One region of the Arthrobacter sp. TJ-266 genome, then DNA from elsewhere that is predicted to be linked to it. Evidence: predicted binding sites of a transcription regulator. Region 1 holds the regulator's gene; the other holds the start of a gene.
The links. Region 1 encodes HspR, which represses chaperone genes until heat shock. Its sites were predicted from a motif close to AAGTTGAGTCNNNNNGACTCAACTT; they were not measured.
Positions count from the first base shown of each region.

Region 2: a site for HspR is predicted at 5,724-5,748, ahead of AC4D12_RS10425 (Hsp20/alpha crystallin family protein). Genes of this name have one in related genera too.

Region 1 is NZ_JBZCNC010000001.1:295,258-311,086, reverse strand. It holds gene AC4D12_RS01670 (DUF7793 family protein) at 1-101, shown strand, start outside; gene AC4D12_RS01665 (YccF domain-containing protein) at 88-486, opposite strand; gene AC4D12_RS01660 (DEAD/DEAH box helicase) at 631-2,343, opposite strand; gene AC4D12_RS01655 (M20 metallopeptidase family protein) at 2,781-4,049, shown strand; gene trmB (tRNA (guanosine(46)-N7)-methyltransferase TrmB) at 4,099-4,977, shown strand; gene AC4D12_RS01645 (MFS transporter) at 5,216-6,439, shown strand; gene AC4D12_RS01640 (DUF695 domain-containing protein) at 6,588-7,616, shown strand; gene AC4D12_RS01635 (hypothetical protein) at 7,613-8,194, shown strand; gene AC4D12_RS01630 (TetR/AcrR family transcriptional regulator) at 8,181-8,777, opposite strand; gene AC4D12_RS01625 (MFS transporter) at 8,804-10,099, shown strand; gene AC4D12_RS01620 (SDR family NAD(P)-dependent oxidoreductase) at 10,050-10,733, opposite strand; gene AC4D12_RS01615 (PspA/IM30 family protein) at 10,793-11,482, opposite strand; gene AC4D12_RS01610 (hypothetical protein) at 11,529-12,095, opposite strand; gene AC4D12_RS01605 (heat shock protein transcriptional repressor HspR) at 12,172-12,621, opposite strand; gene AC4D12_RS01600 (DnaJ C-terminal domain-containing protein) at 12,672-13,667, opposite strand; gene AC4D12_RS01595 (nucleotide exchange factor GrpE) at 13,848-14,504, opposite strand; gene dnaK (molecular chaperone DnaK) at 14,507-15,829, opposite strand, start outside.
Region 2 is NZ_JBZCNC010000003.1:373,633-389,461, forward strand. It holds gene ku (non-homologous end joining protein Ku) at 1-379, shown strand, start outside; gene AC4D12_RS10390 (hypothetical protein) at 379-627, shown strand; gene nhaA (Na+/H+ antiporter NhaA) at 697-2,085, opposite strand; gene AC4D12_RS10400 (potassium channel family protein) at 2,187-2,870, opposite strand; gene AC4D12_RS10405 (TrkH family potassium uptake protein) at 2,878-4,293, opposite strand; gene AC4D12_RS10410 (haloacid dehalogenase type II) at 4,462-5,130, opposite strand; gene AC4D12_RS10415 (DUF2630 family protein) at 5,130-5,381, opposite strand; tRNA gene AC4D12_RS10420 (tRNA-Val) at 5,516-5,589, shown strand; gene AC4D12_RS10425 (Hsp20/alpha crystallin family protein) at 5,807-6,271, shown strand; gene AC4D12_RS10430 (SDR family oxidoreductase) at 6,375-7,172, shown strand; gene AC4D12_RS10435 (hypothetical protein) at 7,274-7,495, shown strand; gene AC4D12_RS10440 (SRPBCC family protein) at 7,575-8,120, opposite strand; gene AC4D12_RS10445 (Dps family protein) at 8,328-8,822, shown strand; gene AC4D12_RS10450 (FadR/GntR family transcriptional regulator) at 8,987-9,799, opposite strand; gene AC4D12_RS10455 (gluconokinase) at 9,978-10,493, shown strand; gene AC4D12_RS10460 (GntP family permease) at 10,533-11,933, shown strand; gene AC4D12_RS10465 (LysR family substrate-binding domain-containing protein) at 11,930-12,646, opposite strand; gene AC4D12_RS10470 (DUF5997 family protein) at 12,714-13,106, shown strand; gene imuA' (DnaE2-dependent mutagenesis accessory factor ImuA') at 13,593-14,456, shown strand; gene AC4D12_RS10480 (DNA polymerase Y family protein) at 14,453-15,829, shown strand, end outside.

The DNA of each region.
Region 1 (15,829 bases):
ACGAATCCCGGCCTCAGCGCACGCCGACTCCGTCCGCCCTCGCCGAGCGAGCTTCCGCCGGAGGGTTCCGCCGACGGACGGACAGGTTCAGCGGTAGGTAGGCAGATAGGTGGTCGAGGGCACGATCACCTTGCCCAGCGGTGCCAGCGAGACGGGGATGAGCTTGAGGTTCGCGATGCCGAGGGGGATCCCGATGATGCTCACGAACATCGGGATGGCCGTGAGCACGTGGCCGATGGCGATCCAGATCCCGGCCACGAGGAGCCAGATGACGTTGCCGATGGCGGGCAGCGCTCCGGTGGTCCCCCCGCGGTGCACGACCATCTGCCCGAAGGGCCAGAGGGCGTAGACGCCGATCCGGAACGAGGCGATGCCGAACGGGATGGTCACGATCAGCAGGCAGCAGATGATGCCCGCCGCGAAGTAGCCGAGGGCGAGCCAGATGCCTCCGAAGAGGAGCCAGATGACGTTCAGGAGTGCGTTCATGCATCCATTGTCCCGCACCCTCGGCAGGAACACCGAGGCATGTTCTCCGGGCTATCCCTCAGGTCACCGGATCGGGATGACCTGCAGACATGACAGGACCCCCGGGCGCGGTGCGCTCGGGGGTCCTGTCATGGTCCTGCGTGACTAGCGGGTGCGGCGATCGTTCGACGCGGGAGCGCTGGCCCGGCGGGAGCCACCGGCACGGCGGGCGCCCTCGGTGCGGGGCGCCGACGGGGCGTGGTTCCGCTGGCCTCCCGCGGCAGGGGCCGACGGGCTGCGCTGACCGCCCGCGGCGGGCGCGGACGTGCTGGACCAGCGGACGGCGTCGCCCACGCGCTGCCCGGAGGCGGGACGCCTGCTGCGCGTCGACGTCTCCGATGCCGTGCGCGGCTCCTCCGAACGACGGCGGGTGCCCGACGCCGCGGACCCTCCGCCGTCGGACCCGAAACGCGGTGCCTGCGGCTGGTCCTTGCGGCGCTCGGCGCGGTTGCCCTGAGCCTGCGGCTCGGCGCTCACGCGGCCACGGCCGCCTCGACCGCCTCGACCGCCGGCCGACGGAGCGGCGGTGCCACGACGGGCGCGCTTGCGCTCGGCGTTCGCACCCGTCGAGGTCCCGTCACCCCGGGGGGTCTCGCGGGAGGACTCACGCGCAGCGAGCAGAGCAGCACGGGTACGCGGGTCGATCCTGTCCGCGACATCGCCGATGAGCGACTGCACGAGGGGCGAGGTGGCCTTCACGTTCTCGAACGCGACGTCGACGCCGGCCGCCTTCATGAGCTTCTGGACCTCGGACTTCTGCTCGGGCAGGGTGATCGTGACCACCGTTCCCGAGGAACCGGCGCGCGCCGTGCGGCCCGAGCGGTGCAGGTAGGCCTTGTGCTCCGTGGGCGGGTCCACGTGCACCACGAGCTCGACGTCGTCCACGTGCACGCCGCGGGCTGCGACGTCGGTGGCCACGAGGACGCGGACGTCGCCCGAGGAGAACTCGGCCAGGTTGCGGTCGCGGGCGTTCTGCGACAGGTTGCCGTGGAGGTCGACGGCGGGGATGCCGGCGTCCGTCAGGGTCTTCGCGAGCTTCCGCGCATGGTGCTTGGTGCGCATGAAGAGCAGGCGGCGGCCGGTGCCGGAGGCCAGCTGGACGATCAGCTGCTTCTTCTGGGTCTGGTCGCCGATGAGGAGCACGTGGTGCTCCATGGTGGTGACGGCGGCCTGGGGGTCGTCGACGGAGTGGGTCACCGGGTTGGACATGTAGCGGTTGACCACCTTGTCCACCCCGTTGTCCAGCGTGGCCGAGAACAGCAGCCGCTGGCCCTCCTTGGGTGTGGTGTCGAGGAGCTTCTTGACCACGGGCAGGAAGCCGAGGTCCGCCATGTGGTCCGCCTCGTCGAGGATGGTGATCTCCACGGACTCGAGGCTGATGAGCCTCTGGCGCATCAGGTCCTCGAGGCGGCCCGGGCAGGCGATGACGATGTCCACGCCGGCCCGGAGCGCCTTCTCCTGGCGCTGCTGGGACACACCGCCGTAGATCACGGTGGTGTTCAGGCCGAGCTGCTGCGCGAGCGGCTCGACGGTGGCGTTGATCTGGGTGGCGAGCTCGCGGGTCGGCGCGAGGACGAGGGCCAGCGGACGCCCGGGCTTGCGGCGGTACGCCGCTTCCTGCTCGGCGAGGCGGGCCACCATCGGCAGCGCGAAGGCGAGGGTCTTGCCCGAGCCGGTGCGGCCGCGGCCGAGGACGTCGCGCCCGGCCAGGGAATCCGGGAGGGACTTGACCTGGATGGGGAACGGTTCGGTGATGCCCTGCGCGGCGAGGTTCTCGACCAGCGCCTTGGGCACACCGAGGGCAGCAAAAGTAGTCATGTGAAGTACACGAGCTTTCTTCTCATCTTCCCCGGCGCCGGTTGGAGCAGGGGTTCGCCGAAGAAAAATCAGACAGTGTCCACCGCGCTCACGATCCTGGGAGCTTCATGCGAGACAAAAGAATGCGTTCTATCGACGCAGGCTGCGCGTGTGTCACGCGGAGGGTCTCCGCCGTGCGCAGGCAAGTACTTTTATTTTACCAGCAGGTTGCACCGTTCCCGGCATCAGGGCGGGCCGATGTGTGCCGCGGCACGTCCGGGCCCTTCTGTTCGGTCAAGCGGATCCAGGACCAGCCGTCGCACGGCCCGCACGTGCTGGGCGCGGCCCGGACGACGACGTCGGACCCGGTGCGGTGCCACCGGTCGGGGACCTCGCCACGGCAGGTCGGATCTGCGAGGGTGGAGGAACGCCCGCACCCGCCTGCCAGGAGGAATTCTGTGACGCTCTCCCCCGCTGCACTGCTCGCCGACGCCCGCGACCTCGCGGGTGACATCACGGACCTCCGCCACCGCCTGCACCGCCACCCGGAGATCGGCCTCGATCTCCCCCGCACGCAGGAGAAGGTCCTCGCGGCACTCGACGGCCTGCCGTACGAGATCACCCTCGGCACGGACACCACCTCGGTCACGGCGGTCCTCCGCGGCTCGGGCGTGCCCTCCCCCGGGACGCCGCACGGCGGCGCGAAGACCGGCAACGCTGCCCCGCCCCTCGTCCTGCTCCGGGGTGACATGGACGCCCTGCCGGTCCAGGAGACCACCGGGGTGCCCTATACCTCGGAGGTCGACGGCGCCATGCACGCCTGCGGCCACGACCTCCACACCGCCATGCTGGCGGGCGCAGCGAGGCTCCTCGCCGACCGCCGCGCCGACCTACCGGGCGACGTCGTGCTGATGTTCCAGCCGGGCGAGGAGGGGTACGACGGCGCCGGCGTCATGATCCGCGAGGGCGTGCTCGACGCCGCGGGGCGGCGACCCGACGCCGCCTACGGGCTGCACGTGGTCTCCTCCCTCATCCCCACGGGCGTCGTCGCGAGCCGTGGCGGACCGCTGATGTCGGCGTCGGACGGGCTCATGATCACCGTGCGCGGGATGGGCGGGCACGGCTCGTCACCGCACTCGGCGAAGGATCCCGTGACGGTCGCCGCGGAGATCGTCACGCAACTGCAGGTCATGGTCACGCGGCAGTTCAACATGTTCGATCCCGTGGTGCTGTCCGTCGGTGTGCTGAAGGCCGGAACCAAGCGGAACATCATCCCGGAGACCGCGCGCATCGAGGCGACCGTCCGGACGTTCAGCGCGGCCAACCGGGAGCGGATGGCGGAGTCGGCACCCCGCCTCGCGCAGCACATCGCCCGGGCACACGGTCTCGAGGCCGAGGTGGAGTACGTCCACGAGTACCCGCTGACCATCACGGACCACGACGAGACGGCGCACGTGCAGGCGCAGGTCGCCGAGTTGCTCGGCCCGGACCGGTACGTGACCATGCCGAACCCGATGAGCGGCTCCGAGGACTTCTCGCGCATCCTCGAGGCCGTGCCCGGCAGCTTCGCGTTCCTCTCGGCCGTGACACCCGGCGTCGATCTCGCCGCGTCGCCCTACAACCACTCGCCCTACGCGGTGTTCGACGACAGCGTCCTCGCCGACGGCGCGGCCCTGTACGCGCAGCTCGCCATCTCGCGCCTCCAGCTGGGAGCCGCCCGGAGCTAGCGGCTGGGAGCACCGCTCCTCGACCCGGGTGCCGGTACCCTTGGGGGCGATGGAATCCGACGCCCCCAGCTCCGAGCAGCAGCACCGAACCCAGCCCGTCTCCTTCGTGCGGCGCGGCTCGCGATTGCAGGGCCGACGACGCGAAGCATGGGACGAGCTGGCAGCGGCCTTCCTGATCGACGTCCCCCGGGTGGAGAGCGCGGACACGTCCGTGGCCCCCGGCTTCGTCCTCGACCTTCCGGCGACCTTCGGGAGGACGGCGCCCCTCGTCGTCGAGGTGGGCTCCGGCCTGGGCGAGGCCATCACCCACGCCGCCGAGCAGCGACCCGACCGCGACCACCTGGCCCTCGAGGTCTACCGGCCCGGGCTGGCGCAGACCATGCTGAGGATCAGCCAGAAGGACCTCACGAACGTCAGGACGGCGCAGGTGGATGCCGCGGCGGCCTTCGCCGGGATGATCCCCGCGGCGTCGGTGGGCGAACTGTGGACGTTCTTCCCCGACCCCTGGCACAAGGCGCGGCACCACAAGCGCCGCCTCGTCAAGCAGGACTACGTGGAGCTCGCGGCCCGCGTCCTCGAGCCCGGCGGCGTCTTCCGGCTCGCCACCGACTGGTCCAGCTACGCCGTCCAGATGCGAGCGGTCCTCGACGCCAGCCCGGACTTCGAGAACCTGCACGACGGCGAGCGCCGCGGTGCCGACAGTCCGCTCACCCAGGTGTGGGAGAGCGGCGTGGAGTCGGTGGTGGGTGGCGCGCCGGTCCGTGAGGGCCGCGACCCCGTCAGCACCGGGAACACGGGAGCCAACGAGGGCGTGGACGACGTCGGCGGGTGGGCGCCCCGCTTCGAGGGGCGGCCGCTGACGAGTTTCGAGAACAAGGCGATCACCGCCGGTCGGATGGTCTTCGACCTCGCGTACCGGCGCCGTTGACGCACCGAGCTGACCGTGGGGAGGGCCATCGGGAGAGTAGTTCGGAGCCCGCTGGGGAGCGCGGTCAGGAGGGCCGGGCGCCCGCTGGGGAGCGCGGTCAGGAGGGCCGGGAGCCCGCTGGGAAGCGCGATCCGGAGGGCCGGGCGCTCACCGGGGGCTGCCGGTCGGGAGCGCGACCCGGGGAGTCGGCGGAACCCGTGACGGCGCACGCACGGGCGCGTGCCCGGACGGCGCGACGATGAGCGACGGCACCTGGCAGGGACACCCGAAGGACTCCCGCGCGTACCGGCGGATCCTCCTGGCCCTGCTCTTCGCGGGCCTCGCGACCTTCGCTCAGCTCTACTCCCTGCAGGGTGTGCTCACGGGCGTGGCGGCGGATCTGCAGGTCTCGCCGGCGGACGCCGCCCTTTCGGTCTCCGCGGCCACGCTGGGCCTCGCCGTCGCGGTCATCCCCTGGTCGGCGGTGGCGGACCGCGCCGGACGACGTCGGACCATGACGTGGGCGATCACCGTGGCCGTGGTGCTGGGGTTCCTCGCGGCGGCGGCTCCCTCCTTCGAGGTGCTGCTCGCCGTCCGGTTCCTCGAGGGCGTGGCCCTCGGCGGTGTCCCGGCGACCGCGCTCGTGTACCTGTACGAGGAGGTGCAGAAGCTTCACGCCGCCGTCGCCGCCGGGACCTACATCGCGGGGACCACCCTCGGCGGGCTCGCCGGCCGCCTGGTGGCCGGTCCCGTGGGAGAGCTGTTCGGCTGGCGCGCCGGTGTCCTCGCCGTCAGCATCATGGCCGCCGGTGCCGCCGTCGCGTTCATGGTCCTCGCGCCCGCCGCACGCGGCTTCCGGCCCACCCGGCGCGGCTCCGGGCCGGGGCTGGCCGCGCGCGTCGGCGTGAACCTCCGCTCGCCCCGCCTGCTGGCGGTCTACGCGCAGGGGTTCCTCCTCATGGGCGGCTTCGTGGCGGTCTACAACTACCTGGGCTTCCACCTCGAGGGGCCTCCGTTCCTCCTCCCCGCCTCGCTCGTGAGTCTGCTCTTCCTCGCCTACCTCTCCGGCACCGTCACCTCACGCCTGGCGGGCGGACTGAGTGTCCGCTTCGGACGCCTCGCGGTCCTGGTCGCCGCGATCCCCGTCATGCTCGTCGGTCTGCTGGTCACGCTCTCGCCGTCCGTCCCGCTCGCGGTGCTCGGGCTCGTGGTGTTCACCGGCGGGTTCTTCGCGGCGCACTCGGTCTCCTCGGGGTGGGCCCCGGCGCTCTCCTCGGAGGGCCGGGCGCAGGCCTCCGGCCTGTACAACGTGGCCTACTACGCGGGCTCCAGCCTGCTCGGCTGGGTCGGTGGCCTGTTCTTCGGCCATCTGGGCTGGTCGGGCGTGGTGCTCTTCACCGGTGCACTGGCGGTGACCGCGGGGCTCATCGCCGTCGTCGTCCTCCGTAGTGCGCCCGGCAGCGCGGCGACGCAGCCCTCCTGAGAGCGCGGCGACACGTCCGTTCCACTGGGCGGCGCCCCGCCGCGGCCCCGGCGGACACCTCCCGCCGGGGCCATCCCGCAGGGTAGATTCACTCAGGTCGGAGCGACCGGAGGATCCCGGGCGCACACACCGAGGGAACGCGAGCACCATGGGCATTGTGAACCGCCGGGCCGGTGTTCGGCGCGGCCGGAAGGATCCCATCGAGGCCTTCTGGCAGTGGTGGGCGGCGGACGGCGAGGAACTGCTCACCACCGCCACCCGCGCGGGTGACTTCGACGCCTACGTGGACGTCATGACGCAGCGCGTGCACGCGATCGCCCGCGGCCTCGAATGGGAGACGCGGAACGGGCAGGAGTCCGAGCACACGCTGTGCATCTCCAGCGGCGGCAACGCATCCCTCCGGCCGGTGGCCGAGCGCTGGTACCGGGCGTCCCCGCCCGCGGGCCGCCGGTGGGAGTTCATCCCCGCGCGGAGCGCCAAGCCGGACATGCTCGATTCGACCATCACCTACCGCGGCCGCACGTTCGATCTCCGCCGCACCACGGTGCATGCTGCGGTCACCCGGGCGGGCGACGGCTTGATCGTCTCCGTGCACAACCCCGGCTTCACCGGCCAGTGGGACGACGAGCACGGCCTGTGCGTCCTGCTGCTCGAATGGCTGCTGGGTGAGGACGACGTGGAGCGCTGGGTCCGGCGCGTCGACTGCATCGTGCACGACGTCGTGGACAGCTTCCCCGCGCGAGAGCTCCCCGGGCGCGTGGCCGAGCTGGCGAGGACCCTCCCGGAGCCCGGCTGGATCGTCATGCAGGGCAAACACGGTTCCGGTGAGCCGGTCTTCGTCCGGGTGCTGCGACCACTGCGGTGGATCGACCATCCGCAGTTCGACCTGCACACCGCTCTGCGCCTGCGCTACGACGCCGACGACGCCGGGCTCCCGGTCGCCGCGGCCCTCCCCGGCCTCGACGACATCGAGGACCGCACCGTCCGCACTCTGGGAATGCGCGGCATGCTCGTGGCCGTCGAGACCTCCAAGGGCGTGCGTACGCTCCACTTCTACTCCGATTCCGAGGACCAGAACGGGCGGGACGTCCTCGACCGCGCCGCGCAGGGCCTGCGGACGATCACCGCCAGACACACTCCCGACCCCGGCTGGAAGAAAGTGCAGGACTTCGCATGACCCCTGATGCCCCTGGAACCATCCGCGTCCCCACCTTCGTCGGCCACGTGATCGGCGGCTCGTTCGGCATGGTGTTCGTCCTCGTGAACTCCTCCACGCTTCCTCCGGCGCTCGCGGTGGTGCTGCGGGTGCTCGCGGTGGCCGCGTTCGCCGTCGTCCTCGTGGCGTTCTTCCGCACGGCCCGCGAGATCCATGGGTCCGGCGGACCCCGGCCCGTCGGCTTCACCCGGTTCTACTGGGCGGTGGTCGCCGTGGAGGCGATCGCACTCTTCGGCGGCCTCGCGCTCCTCAGGACGATCGAACCCGCCGCGGCCCTGGGCTGGATCGCCCTCGTGGTCGGCGTGCACTTCTTCCCGCTCGCGCGCCTCTGGCCCGAGGGTCGAGCACAGCTGACGAGCATCGCCACCCTCATGACCGTCCTCGGGGTGGTGGGACTGGTCCTCGCGTTCACGACCCACAGCGCCGGGCTGGTCGCCGTCGTCTCCGGCGTCGGGTCCGGCGTCGTCCTGCTCGGCTGGTCGCTGCGGCAGGCGATCGATACGCTCCGTGGACGTTCCGTCGCCGCTACGCGCGCCTAGTCCCTCCCGGCGGCAGGAGGGCCTGGAGCGTGAGGGCGGCGATCGCCCGGCCCTCGGCCACGGCGGTCTCCTCGTCCGCGCCCCGCAGGATCATCCCGAGCACGCCCGTGTAGACCAGCACCGTGCGGTCCGCCGCAGAGCGAGCCCGGTCCGCGCCCACCAGCGGTACCGCGAGCTCGGCGAGCCGCTCGGTCAGGAGGCGGGTGTCACCGGCCAGCACGTCGTCGAGAGCACTCCCCCGCTGCGGCGTCTCCGCGGCGACCCCCAGGAACATGCACCACCGCGACGGCGTGAGCGCGCCGCGGAGGCGGAGCAGGGCGTCGAAGACCGCGAGCAGGCGGTCCTCGGGGGACGCCGCCTCGTCGATGCACTCCTGCCAGAGATCCGCCCACCGCTGCAGCCGCCGCTCGAGGGCCTGCGCCATCAGCCCCTCCTTGGTGCCGAAGTGCGCGTACAGCGTCGCCGGCGAGACACCCGCGCGGGCGAGGATCACGTCCACCGGGGTGCTCGTGACGCCGTGCGAGGCCGCGAGATCCTCGGCGGCATCGAGCAGGCGGTCACGAGCTGGTGATTGCGCTGGCATGGACACACCCTATAACGTTCGTTTCAATGAAACGCTCGTTACAGTCTGCCCGCGCTCGGTCGGGCCCGATCCTCCTCGTCTCCGGCGTCGCCCTCATCGCCACGACCTACGGCCTGGCGAGGCTCGGCTTCGGGTTGTTCCTGCCGGTCTTCGCCTCGTCCTTCGCGCTGACGCCGGTTACCAGTGGCATGCTCTCGTCGGGATCCTCCCTCCTGTACTGCGTCGCGTCGGGCCTCGGGCTCCTCTGGGCAGGCTCCCGCCCCCGGACGGTCGCGGTACTCGCGGGTCTCACAGCCACCATCGGGAGCCTCGGCATCGCAGCAGCGCACTCGACCGCCGTGTTCGCCGTCGCCGTCCTCCTGGCGGGTATGGGAGCCGGCTTCGCCACACCCGCGCTGGTCGAGCTCGTGCGGCGCAACGTGCAGCCGTCCCGTGAGCGGCGCGCGCAGTCCACGGTCAACTCCGGCACCGGTTTCGGGGTCGTGCTGGCCGGGATGCTGTCCCTCGTGCTCGGCGACGCGTGGCGTGTGGCGTGGATCCTCGTCGCGGTGATCGCCGTGGTGTCGACCGTCGGCGTGCTGTGCGGTGACGGCGATCCGCGGAGGTCAGTGCAGGAGCGGGCGACGGGACGGAAGCAGGAACGGGCGGCGGTCCGGGCAGCGGCGCAGGGACGTGTGCAGACGCGTGAACAAGTGAAGCTGCGCGACGGGGCGACGCTCGGGAGCGGTGTCCGCACCCTCGGGGGAGGTCTCCGCGACCTCGTGAGGCCGCTCGCGGGAGCGGTGCTACTGGGCGTCGGCAGCGCGGCGGTCTGGGTCTACGGCCGCACCGTCCTCGAGGACGTCGGAGGCATGAGTCCGGCGGCATCCGCCGGGGCGTGGATCGCGCTGGGCGTGGGCGGCGGCGCCGCGGTGCTGCTGTCCCGGTGGCTCGCGTCCCGGCCGATCGCCCTGACCTGGCCCCTGACCTGCCTCGGAACTGCCGGCGCCACGGCGCTCGTGGGTGTCCTCCCGACGGTGACCGTGGCGGCGATCGCCGGGGCTCTGCTCTTCGGCCTCACCTACACGGCGGCGACGTCGGTGCTGATCCTGTGGGCCACGACGACGCCCGGGAACGGTGCCGCGGGAACATCCGCCCTCTTCATCGCGCTCGTCCTCGGTCAGGCGGGCGGGGCGTTCCTCACGGGGATCTTGCTCGGGAGCATCGCTCCCGGTGCCGCGTTCGCCCTCGCGGCAGCAATGTGCGGAGCGGCAGCGGCGGCCGCCCTCGGCGTCAGAACGCCGACGACGGGAGGTCCCGCTCGCCCTCCCGCACGGCCGTGATGATGCGCTCGGCGACGGCCTTCGGGTCCTTGCCCTGGGGGAGCTTCGGCGCCTCACCGGCGATGGGCCGCGTGGCGAGGCCGGTCTCGGTGTGCGGCGGCCGCACGTCGAGCACCCTCACACCCTGCTTGCGCAGCTCGAGGGTCAGCGCCTTGCCGTAGGCACTGAGGCCCGCCTTCGTGGCGGAATACGCGGCCATGCCGGCGGTGGGGCTCTCGGCGACCACGGCACTGATCTGCGCGATGAAGGAATCCTTCGCGAGCTTCGGCGCGACCTCCCGCATGAGCCGCATGTAGCCGAGCAGGTTCACGAGCATGAGTTCATCGAGGGTGTCGTCGTCCACCTCGACGGCCGGGCCGAAGGCCACCACACCCGAGGCGAAGACGACGCCGTTCAGTTCCCGCCCGTACACGGCGGCCGCGATGTCAGCAGGGCCGGTGGGCTTGCCGAGATCGGCGGCGACCTGAGCGGTGACGGCGTCCCCGAGCTCCGAGGCGAGCGCGGTGAGCTTCTCCTCGGACCTGCCGGAGAGCGTGAGCTGCGCGCCCTGGGCGGCGAGTTGGCGGGAGAGCTCCGCTCCGAGCACTCCGGTTGCGCCGACGACCAGGACATGGGACCCGCTGAGCTCAGTCATGGGCCGAGTCTAACAACGGCGACCGACGCCCCACGGGCCACTAGCGACAACCGAGGACGCTACGGGCGGCCGCCGCCGTGCCGCCGCTTGAGCTCCTCGAGCTCCTGCTGCGCGGCGACCTCCGCCTCCAGTTCCTCGAAGGCCTGTTCCAGCCGGGGCGAGGAGGGGTCGGACCAGGAGAGTTCCTCGCGACCCCGGGCCTGGGCCTCGAAGCGGCGCACCTCGAGTTCGGCGTTGCGACGGGCCGCATCGATGGCCGCCGACTCCCGCGAGGACGCGCCGAGCGCCTCGTGGACGCCTCTCGTCGCCTCCGCCGCGGCCCGCCGGGCCAGGAGGGCGTCGTACTCCATCGCGTTGCGCTGCAGGCGCTCCTCGAGCCGCCGGACGTCGTCCTGCACCCTCCGCGACTGGTGCTCGGCCTCGGCCAGCTGGGAGGTGAGGGCCTCCAGCCGCTTCCGTGCGGAGATCGACTCCCGGATGGCAGCGCGCGCAGCGTCGTCGTCGCCGCGCTGCACAGCCGCCTCGGCCGCCCGCTCGACCCGGTGGAGGTAGAGGGCGGCCTCGTTGGCCGAGAGGCCGATGCGGTGATGGTGGGCGGCGAGGTCGGCGGCGCCGCGGCGGGCCTGGTCGAGGAGCGCGTGCTGGGACCGCTGGGCCTCCTCGGCCTGCACGCGCGGGTCCTTCTTCGCGTCCGCGGCGGCCGTGCGGTTCGCCGTGACGATGCGCTGGATGCGACGCCTGATGGTCACGCTCTACCCCCGAAGCCGTTGGATCACTGGTACCGAGACCAACAGTTCACCAGGCCTGGCGGTTCCCGTAGGTGTCACGCCAGGTGCTCATCGCCGAGATCTCGGTGCGCAGCCGCGCGGTGGCCTGCTCGAGCTGCAGCGTGTCCATCGAGCGGGAGGTCGCCAGGAGGGAGCGTCGGAGATCGGCGGAGAGTTCGTCGAGTGCCCGCGCCTGCGCCGAGAGGTCCCGGGTCCACTCCTGCTTGAGCGCGCGGTTGGGCTCGCGGTCCGCCGCCTTCAGAAGGGTCTCGAGGGACGCTGCGGCGCGGTCGATCTCCGCGGCCGCGCGCGGGAGGTCACCCACGGGGCGGTGCTGTGCCACAGCTTCCTCGAGGGCGAGATGTGTGGCTCGGGAGGATCGCGTGAGGTTGCTGATCAGGCGCGCGGGTTCCCGCGTCAGGGGATCGGGCGCGTAGGCGCGCGCGGCGAGCATCCCGCGGTCCCGCGTGCGCTCGATGATCCGGGAGCGCTTGACCTTCCGGACCACGAGCCAGCCGGCCACCCCCGTTCCGGCGCCCAGTGTCGCGAGGATCCCGGCGCCGACCGCCAACGCCGCGATGATCGGCTCAAGCATCAGGACCTCCCGGTTCGACGTGCATGGTTCCAGTCTCCTCGCCCGCCCCGACGATTACCACCCGGCGACCACCCGACTACCACCCGACCGCGTCGGAGGAGGACCGCGCGCGCTCCGGCTCGGGCCGCCACACCACGAGGGCCTGACTGCGCGGACGCGGCCGCTGACCGCGTGCCAGCGTGACGACGTCGCCCGCGAGGCCCGCGGCGAAGATCCGGCTCGATTCCGACCGACCACGCTGCGCGGAGAGTTCGGAGGACAGCTCCGACACGCGCGCCTGCAGGGCGGCAACCTTGTTCTCGAGCTCGAGGATGCGTCGGATCCCCTCGAGGGAGACGCCCTCCTGGGACAGCCGCTGGATCTCCCGTAGCGTGCCGACGTCCTTCTGCGAGTAGCGCCTCGCCCTGCCGGGCGCCCGGCTGGGGATGACGAGCCCCAGGCGGTCGTACTGACGCAGGGTCTGGGGGTGCATGTCGGCGAGCTCCGCGGCCACGGAGATGACGTAGACGGGCATCGTGTAGTCCATCGGTGGCCTCCTTCCGTGCCGGTCCTCCCGGCGTTCGGTCAAATGTACTGTTACAGCCGCGCCTTCGCGGCAAGGCCGGCGCGGGGGTCGGCGTCCTTCGTGGCGTCCCGGAAGGCCTCGACGGCGGCTTCGGCCTCCTTCGACAGGTTCTGCGGCACCACCACCTCGACCGTGACCAGCAGATCCCCCGTGGCCTTGGAGGTCTTGACGCCCCTGCCCTTGAGGCGGAGCGTCCGGCCCGACGGCGTCCCCGCGGGGATGCGCATCCTCACCAGCTCGCCGGAGAGTGTCGGCACCTCGATCTCCGCACCGAGGGCGGCTTCCGGGAAGGTGACCGGGACGGTGATGCGGATGGTGTCGCCGTCGCGCTTGAAGAGCGGGTGGTCCTTCACGGACACCGCGACCATGAGGTCTCCCGGGCCCGCCTGCCCGGGCTGGCCCTTGCCCTTCACGCGGACCTTCTGCCCGTCGCGGATGCCCGCGGGGATGCGCACGTCGATCTGCTCGCCCGAGGGCTCACGCAGCCCGATGGTGGTGCCGTTGATGGCGCCCGCGAAGGAGATGGACGTGGTGGCCGTGCGGTCGGCGCCCTTCTGCGGACGTGGCTGCTGGAAGCCGCCGGGGAAGGTGCTGCCGCCCATGCCCCCGCCCCCGAAGAGGTCCGCGAACTCCGGCGGGAGGTTGCTGTTGGAGAAGCCGGTCCGCTGGCGCGGCCCCGCACCCTGGCCGAAGAGGTTCCCGAAGATGTCCTCGAAACCCGCACCTCCGCCGGCTCCGGCGCCCGGACCCCCGGCGGAGAAGCGCGCGCCGCCGCCCATGGCACGTATGGCATCGTACTGCTGGCGCTGCTCGGCGTCGGACAGCACCGAGTACGCCTCCGACACGTCCTTGAACATCCGCTCGGACCCGGCATCCCCCTGGTTCTGATCGGGGTGGTGCTGGCGTGCGAGCTTGCGGTACGCCTTCTTGATGTCGGCATCGGACGCATCCTTGGAGACACCCAGGATCTTGTAGAAATCCTTGTCGACCCAATCCTGACTAGCCAATCGGAGTCTCCTTTCCTAGGAAGAACAATGAAGTACGGCGGGTCAAAAGCCCTTTGACAGCCCCCTTAACCCGGGAGAGCCGGGCGGAGCACCGAGGAAGGCGGCTTTAATATTTCCCAGCGAGCTCTGCGAGTCGGGAAATTTCGTTGCCGCCGTTCGGTGTCCGCCCGGCGATGCAATCTACTCGGGTACTGCGACGATCACCTGCGCGGCCCGGAGGACGCGCTCCCCCTTGCGGTAGCCCGCCCGGAGAATCTGGCTGACGCTGTCCGTCTGCACCTCGGCGCTCGGCTGCTGGATGAGGGCCTCGTGGATGTTCGGGTCGAACTCCACCCCCACCTCGTCGATCCGCGTCAACTCGTACGTCCTGAGCACGTTCTCGAGCTTCCCCGCGATCGCCGCGAACGGGCCCTCGGCGAGATCGCCGTGCTGACGCGCGGCATCGATGTCGTCGAGGACGGGCATCAGCGTGGTGATGACCCCGATGACCGCCTGGTCCCGTGCGACGTCGCGGTCACGCTCGACGCGGCGCCGGTAGTTCACGTACTCGGCCTGCAGCCGGAGCAGATCGTTGCGGAGTTCCGCGACCACGTCCACCGCCGGGTTGCTCTCGCCGCCGGCCTCGTTGAGGATCGCCTCGGCCTGGGCCAGGGCGTCTCCCTGCGACGCGTCGGCCGCGGGAGCGGCCGGGCCGCCGGCCGCGGGATCCCCCGCAGTCGGCTCACCGGCGTCGTCCTGCTGCCCACGGACCTCACCGGTCTCGGGATCGATCTTCCGGTTGTCGCGGAAGTTCACCGGTTCCGCCTGGTGCTCTTCGTCGTTTCCGTGGTGCGGCATGGCTACTTCTTCTCGTTGGTGTCGTCGTCGACCACCTCGGCGTCGACGATGTCCTCGTCGGCGCTCGCGGAGGCGGACTGGTCATCAGCGGGGGCGCCACCGGCCTGCGAGGCGTCCTGCTGCGCGGAGGCGTAGATGGCCTCGCCGAGCTTGGACTGCGATGCCTGCAGCTTGTCGAACGCGGTCTTCACCTCGTCGTCGTTGTCCTGGCCCTCGAGCGCCTTCTTGAGGGCGTCGACGTCGGCCTGGACCTCCGTGCGGACCTCCTCGGGCAGCTTGTCCGAGTTGTCGGCGATGAGCTTGTCCACCGAGTAGGCGAGCTGCTCGGCACCGTTGCGGGTGTCGGCGGCCTCGCGGCGCTTCTTGTCCTCGGCGGCGTGCTCCTCGGCCTCGCGCACCATGCGGTCGATGTCCTCCTTGGAGAGGGACGAACCACCGGTGATGGTCATCGACTGCTCGGTGCCGGTGCCCTTGTCCTTCGCGGACACGTGCACGATCCCGTTGGCATCGATGTCGAAGGTGACCTCGACCTGCGGCACGCCGCGGGGGGCCGGGGCGATGCCGGTCAGCTCGAACGTACCCAGCGGCTTGTTGTCGCGGGTGAAGTCGCGCTCGCCCTGGAAGACCTGAATGGCCACGGACGGCTGGTTGTCGTCCGCCGTGGTGAAGGTCTCGCTGCGCTTGGTCGGGATGGCCGTGTTGCGCTCGATGAGCTTGGTCATCATGCCGCCCTTGGTCTCGATGCCGAGGGAGAGGGGCGTGACGTCGATCAGGAGCACGTCCTTGCGCTCGCCCTTCAGCACACCGGCCTGCAGTGCGGCGCCGACGGCCACGACCTCGTCCGGGTTGACGCCCTTGTTGGGCTCCTTGCCGCCCGCGAGCTCACGGACGAGCTCGACGACGGCGGGCATACGCGTGGATCCGCCCACGAGGACGATGTGGTCGATGTCAGCGACCTTGATGCCAGCCTCGGAGATGACGTCGTTGAACGGCTTCTTGGTGCGGTCCAGCAGGTCCTTCGTCAGGTCCTGGAACTTGGCGCGCGAGAGGTGCTCGTCGAGGTGCACGGGCCCGTCCGCCGTGACGGAGAGGTACTGGAGCGAGATGTTCGTGGAGGTGGCCGAGGAGAGTTCCTTCTTGGCCTGCTCGGCAGCTTCCTTGAGGCGCTGCAGGGCGATCTTGTCCTTCGACAGGTCCGCACCCTTGGCCTTGGCCTGCGAGAGCAGGTAGTCGACCACGCGCTGGTCCCAGTCGTCGCCGCCGAGGCGGTTGTCGCCGGCGGTGGACCGCACCTGGATGGTCGAGAACGCGTCCTCGTCCTTGCC
Region 2 (15,829 bases), on a different contig from region 1:
CGACGTCCTCATGCTGCAGACCCTGCTCTGGGACGACGAGGTGCGCGAGGCCTCCTTCCCCGCCCTCGAGGAGAAGGTACGGATCTCCGCGAAGGAGAAGCAGATGTCGGCGGCCCTCGTGGACTCCTTCTCCACCGACTTCGACCCCGAGAACTTCACCGACGAGTACCAGGCGCAGCTCCGCACCCTGATCGACGCGAAGATCGAGAAGGGCGACACCATCGACACGGAGGAGACCTTCGGCAAGGGCGAGGAGCACGACGACGGCGACAACGTCCTCGACCTCATGGAGGCCCTGCGCCGCAGCGTAGAGAAGAACCGTGAGAAGAAGGCCGGCGCCACGAAGGATGCCGGCTCCTCCAAGAAGAAGGGGGCCTGATGGGTTTCTTCACCGACAGCCTGGGCCGCCAGACCATCGTCCAGACACCGAACGCCCCCATCCTCGGGTGGGCCCTGCTCGGCGCCGCGTCCTTCATGGCGCTCGACGAGGCGAACAGGCAGCGCCTGCGCACCGCGAGTGCGGCATGTCTGGCGATCTGGGCGGCGCTCGAGGTCGTCTCGGGCCGGAGCGGCTTCCGGCGCAGCGCCGGCGCCCTCACGCTGTCCTGGCTGTTCCGCCGCACCTGAGCCGCACCCGGGCCGCTCCCTGCGCGGTCACCACCCCGCCCCGGCTCCGCGTCGTCGCTCGGTCCCGGCCTAGCGCCCCTCGAACACGTCCGGCACGCCGTCGTTGTCGGCGTCGACCTTCTCCTCCGCATCGAGCTCCCGGTAGCGCTTGTTGCGCGTCCGGAGCACGACGGCGGCCGCGAGCGCCGCGATGAGCGAACCGGCGAGGATGGCCACCTTCGCGTGGTCGTCGGCCGGTGTCCCCTGACCGAACGCGAGATCGCTGATGAGCAGCGAGACGGTGAAACCGACACCGGCGAGCATGGCGACCCCGAGGATGTCCACCCATGCGAGGTCGGGATCGAGTGCCGCCTTGGTCGTCTTCGTGACCGCCACGGTGGCGAGCAGGATGCCGATGGGCTTGCCGAGCACGAGCGCCACGACGATGCCGATGGCGATCGGATCGGTGAAGGCGTTGACGAGTCCCTCGGTGCCACCGATGGCCACCCCGGCCGAGAAGAACGCGAACACGGGGACGGCGAACCCGGCGGAGAGTGGCCGCAGCCGGTGCTCGAGGGTGTCGGCGAGGCCGTCGGGGGCGACGTCGTGCGCCTGGGTGGGGCCGTCGTCGTCCTCGACGCCGATCTCGTAGACCTCGGCGTCGACGCCCTTCGGCAGCACGGGGATGGTGAAGCCGAGCAGCACGCCGGCCACCGTGGCGTGCACACCGGATTCGTGGACCAGGGCCCACACGGCGAAGGCGAGCGGCAGCAGGATCACCCAGGACGACCAGGACTTCCGCTGGAAGAACGTGGGGAACTTCTGCGCGAGGAACGCGTAGAGCGCCAGCGGTGCCAGCGCGATGAGCAGCGGCGGGACCTGGATGTCCTCCGAGTAGAAGAACGCGATGATCATGATGGCCAGGAGGTCGTCCACCACGGCGAGGGTGAGCAGGAAGATACGCAGCGCGCTCGGCAGGGAGGAGCCCACCACGGCGAGGACGGCGACGGCGAACGCGATGTCCGTCGCGGTGGGGATGGCCCAGCCGCGGAGGGCATCCGGCCCGGCGCTGAGCGTGATGGCCACGTAGATGAGGGCGGGGACGATCACGCCACCGATCGCCGCTGCGACCGGCACCACCGCGCGGTCGAACTTCCTGAGGTCCCCGGCCACGAACTCGCGCTTGAGCTCGAGGCCGGCGAGGAAGAAGAAGAGGGCCAGCAGTCCGTCCGCCGCCCACGTGCCGACGCTCAGGTTCAGATGCCAGGGCTCGTAGCCGAAGGTGAAGTCGCGGACGGAGAAGTACGTGTCCGCGGCGGCACTGTTCGCGAGGATCAGGGCGAGGATGGTCGCGACGAGGAGCAGTGCGCCACCCACCGTCTCCTTGCGGAGGATGGTGGTGATGCGCAGGTGCTCGCGGTAGCTGCTGCGGGAGAAGACCGTCGAGCCGGTCCTGTGGTCATCCGGGTGATCTGTCATGTGCGTCCTTCGGTCGGGCATGCTCGAGTGAGCGCCGACCAGACTTCCCGGCTCACCAGAACCTCCAGCGTACCCGCAGAAGGCCCTCGGGCTCGGCCGGGTCACACCACCGAGCTGAAGTGCTCCGCCTTGCCGGTCGGACCGGCCACGATGATCTCGTCGTCGTCGTACAGCGTGGTCTGGGCAGTCGTGTAGTCCCACTCGCCGCCCTTGCGCTTGACGGCCACTACCGTGACGCCGTACTTCGCCCGCAGGCCCGTGGTCCCGAGCTCGCGGTCCCAGTACTCCCTCGGCGGCCTCGTCTTCACCATCGCGAAGTTGTCCGCGAGCTCCACGTAATCGAGCATGGTGCCGCGTACCAGGTGCGCCACGCGCTTGCCCATGTCGTGTTCGGGCCGGATCACGCGCTCCACCCCGAGCTGCGCGAGGATCTGTGCGTGCGGTTCGCTGATGGCCTTCGCCCAGATGGTGGGCCGCTCGAAGCGCAAGAGGATCGACGTCGTGAGGATGCTCGCCTCGAGATCGGAACCGATGCCGACCACCACGCGGTCGAACTCCGGCAGGGAGAGCTGGCGCAGCGCTTCCTCCTTCGTGGTGTCCGCGCGGACCACGTGCGTCAGGCGCCCGTTGTAGGACTGGACGATGTCCTCGTCGGCGTCGATCCCGAGGACCTCCGTACCCGCCTCCTCGAGCTCGAGGGCGAGCGCCCCGCCGAAGCGCCCGAGGCCGATCACCGCCACGGAGTCGGCGGCGGCGATCGCCTCGATGGGCCGGGAGGAGAACATGCGTTGCCTAGCCAATGAGCGGCCTTTCCTTCGGGAATTCGTAGTAGAGGGGTTTGGAGCGGAGCGCCAGTGCGGAGGCCAGCGTCACGGGGCCGAGGCGTCCGGCGAACATCACGAGGATCAGCACCACCTGACCCACGGGTGGGATGCCCGCGGTGATGCCCGTGGACAGCCCGACGGTGCCGAAGGCGGAGATCACCTCGAACAGGATGCGGTCGAGGCCGAAATCGGTGATGAGCATCAGGAACATGGTGGCTCCGATGACGAGGCCCACGGCGAGCAGCACGATCGAGATGGCCTGGCGGTGCACCGAGCGCGGGAGGCGCTTCCCGAAGACGTTCACGGCGGTGCCTCCGCTGATCTCGGTGTAGAGGATGAAGAACAGCACACCGAAGGTGGTGATCTTCAGCCCGCCGGCGGTGCCTGCCGGGCCGCCGCCGATGAACATGAGGACGTCCATGACCAGGAGCGTGACAGGGTCCAGAGCGGCGAAATCCACGCTGTTGAAGCCGGCGGTGCGGGTCATCGTGGACTGGAAGAAGCCCGCGAGGATCCGCTCGCCGGGCCGCAACGCTCCGAGCGTGCCCGGGTTGCTCCACTCCAGGGCGGTGATTGCCGCGGACCCCAGCAGCAGCAGCACCACCGTGCCGCTCAGCACGAGCTTGGTGGTCATGTGCCACTTGGCGGGGTAGCGGAAGTGGCGGCGCAGTTCGAAGAGCACGGGGAAGCCGAGCCCGCCGATGATCACCGCCGCGCAGATGGGCAGGCAGATCCAGGGATCCCCTGCGTACCCGATCAGGTTGTCGCTGAAGAGCGCGAAGCCCGCGTTGTTGAAGGCGGAGACGGCGTGGAAGACGCCGAGCCACACGGCCTCCCAGAACCCGTGGCCGTACCCGAGCCCGAACCGGGCCGCGAGCAGCACGGCGGTCACCGACTCGACGATCAGGGTGATGCGCAGGACCCCGAGCAGCACCGTCCGCACGTCGCCGATGCCCGCGCTCTTCGTCTCCGCTGCGGCCGAGAGCCGCGAGCGCAAGCCCATGCGCCGCGCCAGGAGCACCCCGAGGAGGGATGCGAAGGCCATGATGCCGAAGCCGCCCACCTGGATGAGCGCGAGGATGATCACGTGACCGAGCCCGGTCCAGTACACGGGGGTGTCGACGACGATCAGCCCGGTCACGCACACGGCGGACGTCGCGGTGAAGAGCGCCTCGAGGAGGGTGGCGCTGCCGGCACCCACCTTCGCGGTCGGGATCATCAGGAGCGCGGTCCCGCCGGCGATGGCCGCGGCGAACCCGAGGACGATCACCTGCGCCGGGTGCCGGGGGCTCAGGTGGCGGGCCCAGGCGGCGGAGCGCGTGAGGAACCCGCGGACGACGGCGGAGGCCTGCGCTTCCCGAGGGGTGTCTGTGCTCGGCCTCACGGGAACGCTCGAACCTCCGGCGGTGGGATGACGCTGTGGCGGCATCACGGGAGGGGCCCCGGGCCAGAGGCCATTCAACCCGAGCGGCGCGGCCCTGGAGGGTGTCTTTACGGCTTCTTGATGCTGTGGGCCGTCGGCTTCGTCCCCGCGGACGCGCAGGACGGGGCGTCAGGCCCGGAGGGCTCCGGCCACGTCGGTGAGCCGTGCGACCTCGTGGTCGGGCCGCGTCATGGCCGGCGGGTAGGGCGCTCCGCCACGGTTGAGCCAGACAGTACGGAGACCGGCACGGGAGGCGCCGTCGACGTCCCACGGATGCACCGCGACGAGCACGGCGTCGTCCGCGTCCCGCCCCCGTTCCTCCAGCGCGTACGCGTACGCCTCGGGTGCGGGCTTCCAGAGAGGGGCGTCCTCGACGGACAGGACGGCGGACACCAGGTCGCGGACGCCCGCCCGCTCAAGAAGGCCCGACGCCGTCGCGGCCGCGCCGTTCGTCAGTGCCACCACCTCGTGGCCGGCCTGCGCGAGGTCGCGGATGCCGTCGGCGACGTCGTCGTGCGGCGGGAGCGCCTGCAGCGCGTCGAGGACGTGCGCGACGGCGTCGTCGAGCCCGCGGTTGAGGGGCTGGTCCGCGAGGACGGACCGGAGTGCGCCCTCGGCCACCGTGCGGAAGGCCGTGTTGTCACCGAGGACGGTCAGGGCGAAGCCGTCGCGGAGCACCGCGGAGAACCAGTGCGCCGCCAGGTGGGGCGGCGCCCCGATCTCCTCGACGTGCTGCGCCATGCGGCCCATGTCCGAGAGCGTCTCGTTGACGTCGAGGAGGATCAGGGGAGGTGCCACTACTGGCGGTACCCCTCCACCTGGCTGATGGGCCGGGCGCCGGCGTCCGCGGGGTTCTCTCCGGCGTCGGCCTTGGCTCGGCGCTGGCGGAGCAGGTCCCAGCACTGGTCGAGATCCTCCTCCAGCTTCTTGAGCCGTACGGCGTGATCCTGGTGGGCCTCGCCGTCGCCCGCGTCCTGGGGCTGGTCGCGGAGGTCGTGTTCCTCCTGCACCAGTGCCTGGATGCGCTGCAGGATGTCGTGCTCGTCCATGGTGCCGTCCTTCGTCGTCGTCAGCTGGCTTACTGCTCAGGCTACTGATGCCCTTCCAGGCTGGCTAGGAGCGGCGTCGGCCCGCCCGAATTTGGCGGGCCGGTGAGATGCCCTAAGCTGTTCAGGAACAACCCGCCTGTGTAGCTCAGTCTGGTAGAGCATCCGCTTCACACGCGGAAGGCCCGGGGATCGAGGCCCCGCGCAGGCACGAACACCTGCTGGGAACAGCATCAGGAAGGCCCGTACCGCACGTCGGTACGGGCCTTCCTGCGTCTGATGTGTTCGTCGACGGTGAACAGGAAATCTCTTAGCAGTCGGCCATAGGGAGTGCTAATATCTTCGTAGTTGAGCGGAGGTCGCTCAACCTCGAAGAACCGACTACCGCACACCGTGCGGAACCTATGAAGGAGTTGTTTCCCGTGGCCATGAAATTCGATCCGTTCCGTGAGCTTGACCGCGTCGCCGGCGCTCTCCTCGATCCCCGTCCCGGGCTGCGTCTCATGCCGATGGACCTCTACCGCGAGAAGGACCACTACGTCCTGTCGGCCGACCTCCCGGGTATCGATCCCGGATCCGTGGACATCGACGTCGACGGCCAGCTCCTGACCATCCGCGCCGAGCGCACCCTGCGCGGGGCGGAGGGCGTGAAGTGGCTGACCCGCGAGCGCGAGAGCGGCTCGTTCCTGCGCCAGCTCAACCTCGGGCAGGGCGTGGACACCGAAGGCATCTCGGCCCGCTACGAAAACGGTGTCCTCAGCGTCACCATCCCCGTCAGCGAGCGAGCCAGGCCCCGCAAGATCGAGGTCGTGAGCGGGGAGTCCTCCACTCCCATCGAGACCGCGACCGTCGAGTCCCCCGCTGGGACCCAGCAGCACTCCGTCGAGGCGTAGTCCCCACCCCGTCAGTACCCCCGGACGCCCGTCCGGGGGTACTGCTGCGTCCGGCCCCGGAAAAGGCTTGCGACGTCGGGGGCCGGACGCCAAGGATGAAGGCATGGACTTCACACCCACCTCAGCCATCGTCACCGGTTCCGATTCCGGCATCGGCCGCGCCACCGCCGTCGCCCTCGCAGCAGCGGGCTGCAACGTGGGGGTGACCTGGCACTCCGACCAGGAGGGCGCGGAGGAGACCGCGCGCCTCGTCCGCGAGAAGGGCGTGCGGGCCGCCGTCGCGCGGCTCGACACCACGGACGCACCCGCCTGCGGTGACGTGGTGGATCAGCTGGCCCGGGAGCTCGGCGGGCTGGACGTCTTCGTCAACAACGCCGGCGTCAACGGCGGCACGCTGTTCATGGAGACGGATTGGGACACGTGGCGCGGAACCCTCGGCGCCAACCTCGACGGCGCCTTCGTGTGCATCCAGCGGGCAGCCCGCCACATGATCGACGGCGGCCGGGGCGGCCGGATCATCGCGGTGACGAGCGTGCACCAGGAGCAGCCGCGCGTGGGGTCCGCCGCGTACGACGCCTCGAAGCACGGCCTGGGAGGCCTCATCCGCACCATCGCCCTCGAGCTCGCGGACCGTGGCATCACCGCTAACGCCGTCCTGCCGGGCGAGATCAACACGCCCATGAACGATTCCGCCGACCAGGACCCGCACACCATGGAACGCCCGGGCATCCCGCTCGGCCGGCCCGGTGCGCCTGAGGAGATCGCGGACGTCGTCGCCTTCCTCGCCTCCGGAGCATCGAGCTACGTCAACGGCGCCTCGTTCGTCGTGGACGGCGGGATGCTCCTGATGGGGCCGCAGGCCGGCTCGCACCTCACGAGCAACGACTGGCGGACGCTCTGACCCCTCCGGTGTGACATCGGGCACAACTTTCAGCAGCCGTTCACGTGGCGTTCAGTCCGTCCCGATACCGTGGCGCTTCCAGCTGCTTCGAAAGGCCCGCCATGGATGCTCCACACACCACTTCCACCGATACAGACCAGCAGGACTGGTCCGGCTTCCGCCGGGGCGAGCGCATCACGCTCCAGCATCCCGCCGGCACGCACCTCCGCGGGGTGCTGGATATGCGCAGCGACGACGCCTCCGTGCTGTGGATCCACCTCAACGACGGCGGTGGGCGGCGCCTGGTGCACCGCGCCGACGGATACCGGGTGCACCGGGGCTGAGCCGGGGCCCCTGCACGAGCCCCGACATGACGAAGGGCGGATCCCTCGAGGGGACCCGCCCTTCGTCATGAAAAACGCATCAGCTGATGCGGGGCCCACCCGAATCCGGGTCGTTCGTCGATGCGTCGGGCAGCGAGCCGTTCGCCGGCGATCCGCCGGAGCCGCCGGTCGGCGGGGCCTCCACGTTGCCGCGCCAGGCACCCGTCTCACCGCCGCTCTTCTCGATGAAGTCCTTGAACCGCTTGAGGTCACCCTTCACCTGGGCGGTGTCGGCATTCACGACGGCCCCGATCTTCTCCGTGAAGGTCTCCGGGTGCCAGTCGATCTGCACCATGAGCCGCGTGAGGTTGTCGTCGAGACGGTGGAACGTGACGACTCCCGCATGGGATTCGCCGTCCGTGCTCTTCCATGCGACGCGCTCGTCGGGGTGCTGCTCGGTGATTTCGGCGTCGAACTCGCGCTTGACGCCTCCGATGCTGGTCACCCAGTGCGTGTGGGTGTCCGACGTCTGGGTGATGGAGTCCACTCCGCCCATGAACTGCGGGAAACTCTCGAACTGCGTCCACTGGTTGTAGGCCGTGGTGACCGGTACTGCTACGTCGATCGATTCCTGAACTGAAGCCAAAAGATTCTCCTTCGTAGAGACTCCGGAAGCGCCACGACGCCGTTCTTCAACAGCATTGTGACCGAAACCGTAAGTTCCCTTAGCGTAGGCCGAACCGGTTGGATTTGGCCAACGCACGGGTCTAGGGTGAAAGAAGGTCACCCGGTTCTGATCGGTACGTCATGTGCTCGGCCGGGCGGCGTATTTTTCTCTAGCACTGGAGGATTCATGAAGGCTTCACCCACCCTCACGGACAACATGCAGGCCGTCCTGGTCGATCTCATCGAACTCCACCTGCAGGGCAAGCAGGCCCACTGGAACGTGGTCGGCAAGAACTTCCGGGACATGCACCTGCAGCTGGACGAGATCATCGACGACGCCCGTGCCTTCGCCGACGAGATGGCCGAGCGCATGCGCGCCCTGCACGCCGTACCCGACGGCCGCAGCGTGGCCGTGGCCGAGGGCACGAAGATCCAGCCCTTCCCGTCCGGCCTCGTGTCCACCAAGGACACCGTGGGGCTCGTGGTCAACATGCTGAACGCGGCCGTGAAGACCATGCGCGACGTCCACGACCAGATCGACGAGGAGGACCCCACCACGGCGGACCTGCTCCACGGCTTCATCGGCAAGCTCGAGCAGTACGCCTGGATGGTCGACGCCGAGAACATGGAACCGACGGCGGAGGTCGTCACCCCCGTGGGAACCGAGCACGCGACCGTCTGACGACGGTGTGAGATCTCGCCCGATCACGGGCACACGGATCGCAGGACGAGGGAGGCACCCGAGGGTGCCTCCCTCGTCGCGTTCCGGTGCAGTCCCGGTGCAGTCCCGGTGCATCGCGTTCGAGCGCCGCCGCGTCCCGGCGTCGGGCCACGTACGGACCTCGGTCAGGTGATCGCGCTCCGGACCTCCGCCAGCAGGGATGCCATGTGCTGCTCGGCGGAGGCAGCGTCCCCCACGAGGACATTCGCGGCCACCTGCTCGTGGCTGTGCAGGGCGTGCTCCCTCGGATTCTGCGGCATGAGGCCCTGGTGAGTCCTCCCCGAGAGCACCTCAGCGATGACCTGCCGCAGCGCGACGAACATCTCGTTGCCGCTGGCCTCGAGGATCAGGGCGTGGAACTCGATGTCGATCTCAAGGAACGTCTCCAGCTCGCCGCTCTCGCCCAGGCGGCGCAGCTCGCGGCCCAGGTGGTCGAGGCGGTCCCTCTGGGCGGGTGTGGCGTTCTCGGCGGCGAGCGCCGCCGCGACGGGCTCGACGGCGCGCCGCAGCTGCGTGAGGGACCGGAACTGGTCATCACGGCCCGGCCCGTTCAGGCGCCAGCGGATCACGCGCGGCTCGTACACGTTCCACTGCGAGGGCGCCTGGACCACGAGCCCCACACGCCGCCGCGGGACGATCAGGTTCATGGCCTCGAGGACGCGCATGCAGTCCCTGACGACGGTGCGTGAGACACCGAACCGCTGCTGCAGTCCCTCGATCGTGAGGCGGGACCCGGCGGCGATGACGCCGTCCACGATGTCCTGACCCAGGGCATCGATGATCCGTGTGTGGAACACCGTCGCCGTCGCGGGTCCCTTCGCCTCAGCGGCCGATGACGACGTGCCTGCTGTCGGCGTCGTTCCCGCCGCCTGTTCCTTCTGTTCCTTCTGTTCCCCGTGGCCCGCAGGCAGGAGCGGGGGCATCGACTGCGCTGTCATGCTCCTCCTCCGGGAGAACGTCGGCCGCCATGTACGCACGGCAGAGGGTGATCACCCCACCCTAGGGCGATCATCCGGGCTTCGAAAGGTACTACTTTTCAGAAATCAAAGGTGATACCTTTGCCGAATCGTGATGCAGCGCACAGCACGCATCGAGTGCACCGACGAAGGAGTCAGCATGGGAACACCGCGCCACATCGTGGTGATGGGGATCTCGGGATCCGGCAAGACCACGATCGCCACCCGGCTCGCCGAGCGCCTGAGGTGGGTCTTCGCCGAGGCGGACGAGTTCCATCCGGCCGCCAACATCGAGAAGATGTCCGCCGGCACCCCCCTGACGGACGAGGACCGCTGGCCGTGGCTCGACGCCATGCAGGCGTGGATGACCGAGCAGGCGCAGGCCGGTCGGAGCACCGTGGTGACCTGCTCGGCCCTCAAGCGCTCCTACCGCGACGTCCTCACGCAGGCAGAGGGCACCACCAGCTTCGTCCACCTGATCGGGGACACGAACCTGATCCTCGACCGCATGAAGACCCGCACCGGCCACTTCATGCCGCAGTCCCTCCTGCCCTCGCAGATCAGCACGCTCGAGCCACTGGAACCCGACGAGCACGGCGTGAAGATCGAGAACATCGGAACCCCCGACGAGGTCACGGAGCGCGTCGTCTCCGAGCTCGACCTCCGCAGCACCTGACCACCCCCCGATCGTCCCGTCCCCACCGAAGGAACCTCCATGCCCATCGAAGGTTGGACCCAGAGCCTCACCGCCGGTCCGCTCCTCCTGATCGCCGCGGCGGCGATCCTCGCCCTGCTCTTCCTGATCATCAAGCTCCGCATCCACGCGTTCGTGTCGCTGATCCTCATCAGCCTCGCGACCGCCTTCGCCACGGGCATCCCCACCTCGCAGATCGTCACCGTCCTCGTGGGCAGCTTCGGCTCCACCCTGGGTGCGGTGGCGCTGCTCGTGGGGCTCGGCGCCATGCTCGGCCGCCTGGTGGAGACGAGCGGTGGAGCGAAGGTGCTCGCCGACTACCTGATCAGGGTCTTCGGTGAGAACAGGGCGCCCCTGGCGCTCGGCATCGCTTCCCTGATCTTCGGGTTCCCCATCTTCTTCGACGCCGGGCTCGTGGTCATGCTGCCCGTGGTGTTCTCGGTGGCACGGCGCCTCGGCGGCGGCGTACTCCGTTACGGCCTCCCGGCTGCGGGCGCCTTCTCCGTCATGCACATCTTCGTACCGCCGCATCCGGGACCCGTGGCCGCATCGGAGTTCTTCGGCGCGAACGTCGGCGTGGTCATCATGGTGGGCCTCGTGGCAGCCATCCCCACCTGGTACGTCACCTCCTACCTCTACGGGTTGTGGGCGGGCAAGAAGTACGTGCTACCCGTGCCCGAGCTGCTCGGTACCGCGGACGAGCACGCCGAGGCGAACCCGCCGAAGTTCGGGACGGTCGTCGGGATCCTGCTGCTGCCACTCCTGCTGATCTTCCTCAACACCGGGCTCAACACCGCCGCACGGTCAGGTGCGTTCGACGAGACCCTCACCGAACAGGGCTGGTTCCAGTTCCTCCGCACGCTCGGCGAGACGCCGGTGGCGCTGCTGATCTCGCTGCTCGTGGCCTCGTACGTCCTGGGGCGCCGTCGTGGCATCGACAAGACCGTCCTCGAGAGCACGCTCGAATCCGCCCTCGGCCCGGTCTGCTCCGTCATCCTCATCACGGGCGCCGGCGGCATGTTCGGTGGAGTGCTCCGGACCAGCGGCATCGGTGACGCCCTCGCGAACGTCCTGGGCGATCTCGGCATCCCGATCATCCTCGCCGGGTTCCTCATCGCCGCGATCCTCCGCATCGCACAGGGCTCCGCCACCGTGGCGCTGACCACCGCGGCCGGCCTGATCTCACCCGCCATCGCGGCGGGCGACTACAACGCCCTGCAGCTCGCAGCGCTCGTCGTCGCCGTCGCCGGTGGTTCGGTGGTGGCGAGTCACGTCAACGACTCCGGGTTCTGGCTCGTGGGCCGGTTCCTCAACATGGACGTCAAGACGACGCTGAAGACCTGGACCGTCATGGAGACGACCATCGGCCTGATGGGCTTCGTCATCGCCGCCGGGGTCTTCGCCCTCGCCTCCGTGGGCTAGCGACGCTTCCCCCGGGACCTTGCAGGCCCACCCTGCTTCGTCCCGGGGGTGTTCGGACGGCCCGCCCTCGGATTCGCGGACCCGCTCGCACCCTTGGCCGTCGCCTTCTTCGCCGCGGCCTTCTGCGCCGCGGACCGTTTCGGCGCCTCACGCTGGGAGGGCTGCCGGGAGCTCTGCGCCGTGCGCCCCCGGACGATTCCGATGAACTCCTCGACGTCGTCGGACTCGTCCTCCACACGCCACGCGATACCGATGGTGGTCGTCGCGACACCGGGAACCGGACGGTGCACGGCGTCCTTCCGCGCGTACAGGCGGGCCAGCGACATGGGCAGGACGACGACGCCGGCACCCGACGCCGCCACCTCGACGGCCAGCCGCGCACCCCCGCATGCGACGACGTCGAGCAGCGTCTCGCCGTCGAGCTCCTCGGCCGGGACGTCGTCGTACAGCGAGAGCTCGTTCTCCCGCGACATGACCACCACGGGTTGCTCCTCGTAGAGCGGGATCAGATGGAAGCCGGCCCGGTCCACGGGAAGCCGGACGAAGGCGACGTCGTCGGATCCGGCCCTCAGGGCGGCGAGGGGATCGTCGTCGTGCTGGTGGAGTTCCAGCGGCACGTCAGGATGGCGCTCACGCCAGCGCGCCACCCACTTCCCGGGGGTCACGCCCGGCACGAAGCCGACGGACAGGGATCGGGACTGGTCGGCGTGCACCTCATCACAGTAGCCTCCGGGCCCTGCGGCGGGTGGATGGGCCGGGTCCGCCCGTTAAGCTGGGAGGATGACTCCCTCGAAGACGCCGCAAACGCTGAAGCCCGCCACCGCGGCCAAGAAACTGGGGATCTACCTGCCCGCTGCTCCGCAGGAGTTCCAGGAGACGGAGTTGACGCGCGCCGAGTTCAACGAACTCCAGCAGACCCCGCCCGAGTGGCTCGCCGAACTGCGCCGCACCGGCCCGCATCCCCGCCCCGTCGTCGCGCAGAAGCTGGGGATCTCCATCGGCGGTCTCGCCCGCGGAGGGGTCACCGATCCCCTCACGAGCGAGCAGATCACGGCACTGCTGCAGGACCCGCCGGCCTGGCTGGTCGCGGAGCGGTCCACGCAGGCCGCCGTCCGCGCGGAGGCCGCACGGGTCAAGGAGCGCGCAGCGAGCACCACCGCCGACACCGAGTAATCATCGGATAGTGGTCGTCGGGTCGTCCGGCAAGTCGTCCGGCGGCTCGACCCAGCGGCATGGCCCTGAGGCTTGGTCCGGCGCCGGCGAACAAAGCCGGTCCTCTTCCGTCGACCCTGACTCGGTGTGGAAAGACGCGCCGGGGCACGACGGCGCCGTCCTCGTGCCCCCGTGAGCGGCTCCTGGGCGTGCGTCCCTGAGCGTGCCTCCAGCGTTCCTGTGTGTCGGCGGGTCTCCGTGTGTCCGTATCGGCGACATCCCTGTGCCCCTGTATGTCGGCACGTCCCCGTGCCCGGCGTGTCTCGTGTCCTGTGTCCTGTGTCCCGTGTCTCCGGAGGACGTCATGGCCCGTCGCCTCACGCCGCGCAGGCTCTGAGAAAGCCCTGTGCGCGTTCGTGATCCGGGCGCGCGCCTACCATGGAAGTGCCGAATTCCTGCGAAGGCGCGCCGATTGACTTAATCGAACACGTATTCGAATATTGGTGGGTGACGCCCTCAGCTGCCGGCCATGCCCTCGAGTGGGATGAGCCGTACCCCGACGCTGAAGCGCCACGTCCCGACGCCCCCGGCACCTCCGCGACCCGTGGCCGCGGGGATGTCGCACAGGATCTCCAGTCCCGCATCAACAGCATGCAGGCTCCCACCCTCGATTCACGGAGACTGCCCACTGTTCCGGCCCTGGCGCGGATCCTGCCCGGCGGCGGACTGCAATCGGGTGGCTCCTACGCCGTCCGCAACTCCACCACCCTCGCCATGGCCCTGCTCGCGGGCCCGTCGTCCACGGGCTCCTGGTGCAGCGTCATCGGCATCCCGGACTTCAGCGTGGAGGCAGCACAGGGGTTCGGCATCAATCTCGAACGCCTCATCCTGATCCCCGATCCCGGAAGCCAGTGGCTCACGGTCACCGCAGCACTCGTGGACGTCGTCTCGATCGTCCTCACCCGCGCCCCGGAACACCTCGCCCCCACGGAATGGGCCCGGCTCAAGGCCAGGCTCCGCCAACGGGGAGCAGCGCTGATCACGCTGGGTGCCTGGAAGCAGAGCGACTCGACGCTCGGCGTCGCCGAGAGCGCCTGGGAGGGCCTCGGCGCAGGCACCGGACACCTGCGGGGACGCCGGATGAAGATCACCGCGACCCAACCCTCGGGCAGGCTCCGTCACGCCTACGTGGGGCTCACGGATCTGCAGGGCGTGGCCGCGGTGGAACCGGCGGCGTCGCACCCGGCGGGTACGCCCGTCGGAATCCCCGCAGGGGTCCCCGCCGGGGTCCCCGCAGGCCTTCCCGCCGGCCTTCCCATGGGTGACGCCGCACCCGGCCTGTTCGAGCCGCTACTGGTGAAGTCCTCGTGACCGCGTCCCCGTCGGTTCCGTCCCTGACGCCTGCCGCACCCACGGCCACCCGGATCATGATGCTCTGGTGCCCCGACTGGCCCATCACCGCAGCGCTCCGCGAGCACGCCCTGCCCACCGACGCTGCACTCGCGCTCGTGGAGCGGGGTGAGGTCTTCGCCTGCTCTCCCGCCGCTCGCCAGGACGGCGTGAAGAGGGGTCTGCGTATCCGCGAAGCACAGGCACGCAGCACCGGACTGGTGTGCCTGCCCTACGATCCCTCCCTGGACGACCGCACCTTCGAACCGGTGACCGCCGCGGTGGAGACCATCATGCCCGGCGTCCAGGTGATCCGGCCCGGACTGTGCGCCATCAGGGTCAAGGGGCCCTCGCGCTACTACGGCGGCGAGGACAAGGCGGCGGACGTGGTCTTCGCGACACTCGAGGCCATGGGGCTCACGGACGTGCGGATCGGCATCGCGGACGGTCCGTTCGCCGCCGAGCAGGCCGCCAAGGCCACGGACCAGGTGGAGGAGCTGGACACCGAGCGCCTCGTCGTCATCCCGCCCGGACGCTCGCCCCTGTTCCTCAGCAGCTACCCCCTGGAGATCCTCGAGGTACCGAAACTCGCCGTCCTGCTGAAGCGCCTGGGTATCCGTTCCCTCGGCGACTTCGCGGCGCTCAAGGCCTCGGACGTCCGGAACCGCTTCGGGATCGAGGGGGCGATCGCGCACCGCCAGGCGAGCGGCCTCGACCACCGGAACGTCGTGGCGCGGAAACCGCCACCGGACCTGGACACCCAGGCCGATTTCGAGCCCCCGCTCGCCCGTATCGACCAGCTCGCCTTCGCGTTCCGCACGAAGGCCGAGGAGTTCGTGGGGGCGCTCCGTGACGCGGGGCTGGTGTGCAGCGCCCTGCACGTCTCGCTGCACACGGAATCGGGGGAGGTCTCCGAGCGCCGCTGGCAGCATCCGCGCTGGTTCGACGCCGACGACGTCGTGGACCGCGTGCGCTGGCAGCTCCAGGGCACCAACGCGTCCGATCACGGCCTGACCTCCGGCATCAGCCGTGTCCACGTGGTCCCGGACATCGTCGAGGACCTCGCCGACCACGCCGACGGCCTGTGGGGCACGGGACCGGATGAGGGAATCCACCACGGGCTCGCCCGCGTGCAGAGCATGCTCGGGCACGGCGCCGTGCTCACCGCGATCATCGCCGGCGGGCGGTTGCTCGCGGACCGCCGGGTGTTCATCCCGTGGGGGGACACGCCGTCGGACCCGCAGCAGTCCGGGAAGGCCTCGGTCAGGAACCGGGAGCAGCCCTGGCCCGGGCGGGTGCCCGGACCGGCACCCGCCACGGTGTTCGCGCATCCCGTGCCCGCCGTCGTCGTGGAT